DNA from 3 places in the Shewanella polaris genome. Region 2 is predicted to be linked to each of the others. Evidence: predicted binding sites of a transcription regulator. Region 2 holds the regulator's gene; each other region holds the start of a gene.
What was found. Region 2 encodes sigma-54, which starts transcription at its own class of promoters, with help from an activator protein. Its sites were predicted from a motif close to GTTGGCACGNNNNTNGNNT; they were not measured.
Positions count from the first base shown of each region.

Region 1: a site for sigma-54 is predicted at 1,305-1,323, ahead of FH971_RS11600 (YccF domain-containing protein). Genes of this name have one in related genera too.
Region 3: a site for sigma-54 is predicted at 987-1,005, ahead of FH971_RS12040 (nitrate reductase). Genes of this name have one in related genera too.

Region 1 covers NZ_CP041036.1:2,656,579-2,658,861, forward strand. The annotation lists gene FH971_RS11595 (1-aminocyclopropane-1-carboxylate deaminase/D-cysteine desulfhydrase) at 185-1,162, opposite strand; gene FH971_RS11600 (YccF domain-containing protein) at 1,360-1,773, shown strand; gene FH971_RS11605 (TIGR00266 family protein) at 1,884-2,283, opposite strand, start outside.
Region 2 covers NZ_CP041036.1:4,014,146-4,016,428, reverse strand. The annotation lists gene ptsN (PTS IIA-like nitrogen regulatory protein PtsN) at 1-38, opposite strand, end outside; partial or broken gene hpf (ribosome hibernation-promoting factor, HPF/YfiA family) at 41-295, opposite strand; gene FH971_RS17520 (RNA polymerase factor sigma-54) at 292-1,776, opposite strand; gene lptB (LPS export ABC transporter ATP-binding protein) at 1,919-2,283, opposite strand, start outside.
Region 3 covers NZ_CP041036.1:2,764,333-2,766,615, reverse strand. The annotation lists gene cctA (tetraheme c-type cytochrome CctA) at 110-445, shown strand; gene FH971_RS12040 (nitrate reductase) at 1,046-2,283, shown strand, end outside.

The sequences.
Region 1 (2,283 bases), 1.4 Mb from region 2:
TCGGTATTCTCCTCTCAATTACCGGATGTTTATTAAAACAGAGTAAAATGAATTTACTCATCAACATAATCTTAAATAATTCCTCAGTATTAACTCTCAAATAACACCTCAAAAACACCTTAAACACACCTTAAACACAAATTTATCAACCACTTAAAAGTAGTGTACCTTTCCAACATTCATTCTAAGTTTGTACTATCCGAGAAAACTTTCGTTGGTATCTAGGTAACATTGTTTTATTTCCTAACACCCCACCCTGATGTATATATAAAATTTCTGTTGCGCTGTTAGCATTCTCATTTAAATAATGTTGTAACACTAAAAATCCAACGGGATCGTACAATAATTCAAATTCAATTCCTGACTGACATACTGTTTCCCACATATCAAAACAACGTCGTGATAATTTTCCAAAATGATATTTATGACCATCATTAATAATTTTTGGATAATATATTTCGTCAACTAACTCTGAGAATTGTTGACGTAAATATTCATCACCCCCGACAGTACTGCAAGTTATGACCTCTATAGTAAATACATCCACTATTGATAATTGAGCGAGCTGTTGAATTAATTGCTTATTTAAATATGCTGCAGTAGTCCCCGTACCAGACGGTAAAAATACCATTAGCTTATTTTTCTGTTGTTCTTGTGCCCATTGAATTATTTCAGCAGCCAGTTGCGCGATCCCAGTTTCAGCATACTGACAACGTCCACCTTCTGGAATATACAATAAATGCTTTTTATCAGCGTAGATGGGATCTGATGACACAATATAGTTCATCGCATCGTTTAAATGCATACCAGCAAGATTTTCTGCATAAGCCAAATTTCCAATATCAATAATATTAGCGCCATTTTGTATCGCGGCAGCATAATTACCCTGTGGGTTTTGCAATAAGAAATCACTGATATGACTAACATAATAATTAAACGTCCAGCCCTGCTGATTAGCAAGTACTGACATTGAATATAATGAATTAGCCTGCGCTGATCCAGAAGCCACTAACTGAGTAACATGTGAGTAATCATGATGTAAAAAATGATAAAACTTACGTGCTTTATTACCACTAAAATCAGGATGTAATAAATCATCCCGTTTGACATAGATAATCTGTCTGCCAAAGTTCATTGGCTGTACTGGGCTTATCGAAAACATGCATTGTCTCAATCAACTGTAATATGAGCATTTTAACTAAAAAATGACAAATTTCATCGATTCATTTGTATTAATGATAACTACCAAAGAAAATCGAGTAGGTAAAACCATACTTTAATGCATAAAATCAATATCTTAAAAACATGGCATGGATATCGCTATATATTAATCAATATTGACTACTGATAGGAATGAAAATGTCACTTTTACGCTTAATCTTTAATATTGCTTGGTTTTTAATGGGCGGATTTGTTATGGGCCTCGCTTGGTGGTTTGTAGGAGCATTATGCTTTATTAGTATCATAGGTATCCCATTTGGTCGTGCATGTTTTGTTATTGGCGAATTGGCTTTTTGGCCATTTGGACAAGAAACAGTTAACCGTAAACACGTTTCTGGTGAAGAAGACATTGGCACGGGTACATTGGGCTTAGTGGGTAACATTGTGTGGTTTTTATTCTTTGGGATCTGGTTGGCCATTGGTCACTTAGTGCATGCATTGGCTTGCTTTATCACCATTATAGGTATTCCTTTTGCGATACAACACATGAAGCTGGCCTTATTAAGTTTAACCCCTATTGGTCAAACCGTTATTGCCAAACCGACCTATTAAGAATAGTGTTAATCTTATAATGTAAATCTTATAAAAAAGCCGACAACTTTATGTTGTCGGCTTTTTTATTAAAAACTAATTCTTAATGTCTTCGCTATGGCAAAATAAAATTAGTTAATCATTCGGCCTATGCCGCCAAGGACAGAACCTTCACCTTGGTCTTTACCGCCACTAGAAGGTGCATGAGCAATAATTCTGTCAGCCATTCGAGAAAACGGTAAGCTTTGTAACCACACCGTACCATGGCCTTGTAAGGTCGCAAGAAACAAACCTTCGCCGCCAAAAACCATTGATTTTAATGAACCTGCACGTTGAATGTCATAATCTATTCCTGGGGTAAAACCCACTAAGCAACCAGTGTCGACCCGCAATGTTTCACCCCGAAGCTCTTTTTTAATTAAAGTGCCGCCTGCATGGACAAACGCCATACCGTCACCTTTTAAGCTTTGCAAAATAAAACCTTCACCACCAAAAAAACCAGTACCTAAACGTTTATTAAATTTCATACTA
Region 2 (2,283 bases):
GTAGTGCACTCCGGTCGCAGAATGGTACAAAGTTCCATCGTTAGTGTTGTGTATACTTCTGTTGGTGTTTAATTACCTGACGGTTGAGCTTATCGATCAGGGCGTCTATTGCAGTATACATATCAGTACATTCTGACATGGCAAACATCACTATGCCATCTGTGATTTTACTGGCTTTTGATCTTTGTTGTAACTTTTATACATTGAGCGCAACGTTTGCATTATGGCTCTGATCGGAGTGTCGTTCAAGCTTTGAAAATTTATCATGAATATATTCCGTTGCCTTGTAGGTTATAAACTCTTACGTTGGTTAGACGGTGGAATCATCATTGCTTCACGATATTTTGCAATGGTACGACGAGCAACGTTTATGCCCTGTTCAGCCAGAAGTTGGGCCATTTTACTGTCACTCAGCGGTTTTTGCTGGTTTTCTGCAGCAACTAATTTTTTGATAAAAGCACGAATTGCAGTAGATGAACATTCACCGCCATCGTCAGTGCTGACATGGCTAGAGAAGAAGTATTTTAGTTCAAACAGTCCTCGTGGGGTGTGCATGTATTTTTGGGTAGTCACCCGTGAAATGGTTGATTCATGCATTTCTACAGCTTCAGCGATATCATTTAATACCATTGGTTTCATGGCTTCTTCGCCATATTCAAAGAAACCTTGTTGAAATTGTACAATGCAATTGGCCACTTTGAGTAATGTGTCGTTACGGCTTTCAATACTTTTAATAAACCATTTAGCTTCTTGCAAGTGGCCTCGAATAAATTGACTATCCGACGGATTTTTACTGCTTCGCGCCATGGCGGCGTATTGTTGATTAACGCCAATTTTTGGCATGTTGTCAGGATTTAACTCTACAACCCATCGGCCATTTTTCTTTAGTACCGTAACATCGGGTATGACGTATTCGTCATCTACGGCAGTAATTAATAAACCTGGACGAGGATTAAGTGACTGGATTAGGGTGATAGCGTCACGCAACTCGTTTTCTTTTAGCTTTGTTTTACGCATTAACAATCTAAAATCACGCCCGGCAATTAAATCTAAATAGTCTTTAATCAGCAGACGAGCATTATCAATATGGGGGGTTGTGTTGGCATATTGCGCTAATTGGATGAATAAGCACTCGCTTAAATCTCTAGCCGCTACACCAACAGGATCAAAGTGTTGAATGCGCTTTAATACGGCTTCAACTTCATCTAGTTCAACGGTTTCATCGCCCATTGCTTCGAGAATATCTTCGGTACTTTGGGTTAAATAACCTTGTTCATCAATAGCATCAATGATAGCGGTGGCAATTGCTAAATCGGTCTCAGAAAAGGGAGTAAGATTTTTTTGCCATTCTAAATGCTCATACAGACCTTCAGTGGTTTCACCTTGGAATGGCATGTCATCGTCGCGCATGCTCGCACTGCCTGAACCTGACATTGGGGAGGCGGTATACACTTCGTCCCATGTCGTATCCATGGCTAGATCATCCATGGTTTCTTTGGTTATAGACTCTGCAGTGTCAACTGTAGAGGTGTCTTTTTCTTTATTAACGCTGCTGTTGTCACTAAAGTCGGTATCAGCTTGGTCTCGATTTTCTTTTGCGGAGTTTTTTGCTTCTGAAAACTCATCTTCTATTTCAAGCAATGGGTTTGAATCCAATGCTTGTTGGATTTCTTGCTGTAGCTCCAATGACGATAATTGCAGTAAGCGAATAGCCTGCTGCAATTGTGGGGTCATGGTTAAGTGTTGACCCATTTTGAGTTGGAGTGACGCTTTCATTTACCGCTTATCCCTAGATGATTTCCATAAAAATGACAATCTAAAATACTGTATTGATTGTTACATACATCAATGACATTTAACGTTATTTAGTTAACGTTCAACAAAACGAGTTAGATAGTTTAAAAGACCCGTAACTTAACTATAGCTTGAATTGTTCACCTAAGTACACAGCTCGAACTTGTTGATTGCTCAATACTTCATCAGGTGTACCTTCAGCAATTAAATTACCTTGGCTAACAATATAGGCCCGCTCGCAAACATCTAACGTTTCACGAACATTATGGTCGGTAATTAATACCCCTAAACCGCGACTTTTCAGTTGTTGGATAATTTTTTTAATATCAATAACTGAAATAGGATCAACACCAGCAAAGGGTTCATCGAGTAAAATAAATTTTGGATTAGCAGCTAATGCGCGTGCAATCTCAACGCGACGACGTTCTCCACCCGACAACGACATGCCTTGATTATCGCGAATGTGGGTAATGTGGAATTCTTCTAGCA
Region 3 (2,283 bases), 1.2 Mb from region 2:
TGTATATAACGTTGTTGAGTAAACTCTCAAGTAAAGTGTCGTGTTGTAGTGTGGTGATCCGTATCAGATAAAAAGAATGCGGGCACATACTAAATTGGAGGAATGAATAGTGAGCAATAAATTACTAAGCGCATTGTTTGCGGCCGGTTTTGCGGTAATGATGATGTCTTCTGCATCATTTGCTGCTGATGAAACCCTCGCAGAGTTTCACGTTGAAATGGGTGGCTGTGAAACTTGTCACGCAGATGGTGAGCCATCAAAAGATGGTGCATATGAATTTGAGCAATGTCAAAGTTGTCATGGTTCATTAGCCGAAATGGATGAAAACCACAAGCCACATGATGGTATTTTAATGTGTGCAGATTGTCATGCACCACATGAAATCAAAGTAGGCGAAATGCCAACTTGTGATACTTGTCATGATGATGGCCGCGTTGCTAAATAAGCTATTTTAGTCGTTTAAAATTAGTAGCTGAAAAATACCGACATTATGTCGGTATTTTGTTTTTAACGGTATAATAATGAAGTAGACATCCAATACTTTTGTACTAATAAGATTAATTTATTCTCGCTTGTTAGTGGTAATGGTATATACGCACAAAGAACTCTTCGATAGAAAAACTTCATAAACAAACTTATTCATCAATTTTCAATTTACTTGCGTTAATTAGAACGTTATTCCCTAATGTATTGCCTAAAATTCTCATTCAGCATGTATCAACTCATTCAGTTTTAACCTCGTATAATTTGGAAAAATCATCATTCCTTTTAAAAAAATGTTTAATTAAAGGATGAAAGACGGTGAGTTAAACACTCATTTATATTACTCAATATATATTCGCATACCTCTTTATAGGTATTAAAATTCTTTTAATTTCAACTAGATGCGCAACAAAAGTGCGCAGGCATGCACTTTTGTTGCGCAAATGTTGATGTAATAAACTTAACTGAATTTCTATTTCTATTGTAAATCAGCATGTTAACTTTTTGGCACGGCTTTCGCAGTCATTTAATCATGAAATCGTTAATGTGAAAGGGTAGATGTATGTCAACAATCCAGTCTAGTTGTGCTTATTGTGGTGTCGGGTGCGGTGTTAGCGTGTCTTCGACTAAAGCCGATTGGGTTGATGTCGATGTGGCCGATGTATCATTAATGGGTGATAGTAATCATCCTGCTAATCAAGGGCATTTATGTGCAAAAGGAGAGCGTTTACTCGACAGTTTAGCTCAACCCAATGTGCTTCGTTATCCTAAACTTCGTTCAGGTAAACCACTTGATTGGGACAATGCGAGCACCTTGATTGCAGACACGTTTGCGCAAACCATTGCGGAACATGGTCCAGATTCCGTTGCACTTTACTTATCAGGGCAATTACTCACTGAAGATTATTATGTAGCAAACAAGTTTGCTAAAGGTTTTTTACAAACTGCCAATATTGATACTAACTCGCGTTTATGTATGTCGTCAGCGGTTAGTGCTATGCAGCGCGCTTTTGGTGAAGATGTGGTGCCAGGTTGTTATGATGACTTAGAACAAGCAGAGGTCATAGTGCTAGTCGGTGCTAATACAGCTTGGACTCATCCAGTGCTTTTTCAACGGATATTAACTGCGAAAAAAGCCAACAACGCGCATTTAGTGGTTATCGACCCTTTATCAACCGCCACCGCAAAACAAGCTGACTTACATTTAGCCATTAAACCGGGTGCTGACTTAGCGCTTTTTCATGGTTTACTCGGTTATCTAGCAGATCAAAATAGTGTTGACCACGCATACATTGCTGCACACACAGAAGGCTTTGATACTGTGGTTTCCCAGGCGCAACAATTAAGCGCCAATTTAACCCAACTTGCCATTGAAGTCGGTGTTTCAGTCACCCAGCTTACAGATTTTTATCAATTAGTCGTCAATAACAATAAAGTGCTTACGGCATCTTGTCAGGGGGTTAATCAATCAACCATCGGTACCGATGTGACGAATGCGATGATTAATTGCCACCTTGCGCTAGGGCACATTGGTCAAACTGGTTGTGGATTCTTTTCGTTAACAGGGCAGCCTAATGCTATGGGCGGCCGTGAGGTAGGAGGCTTAGCGACTCAGTTAGCGTGTCATATGGGATTTTCACAACCGGAGCAGCAGTTACTAGCTGATTTTTGGCAAACTGACAGAGTAGCAGATCAGAAAGGGTTAGCTGCGGTTGAGATGTTTGATGCCCTTGCCGAAGGTAAAATCAAAGCTATTTGGATTATGGGTACCAATCCTGTGGTGTCTTTGCCCAACAGTGA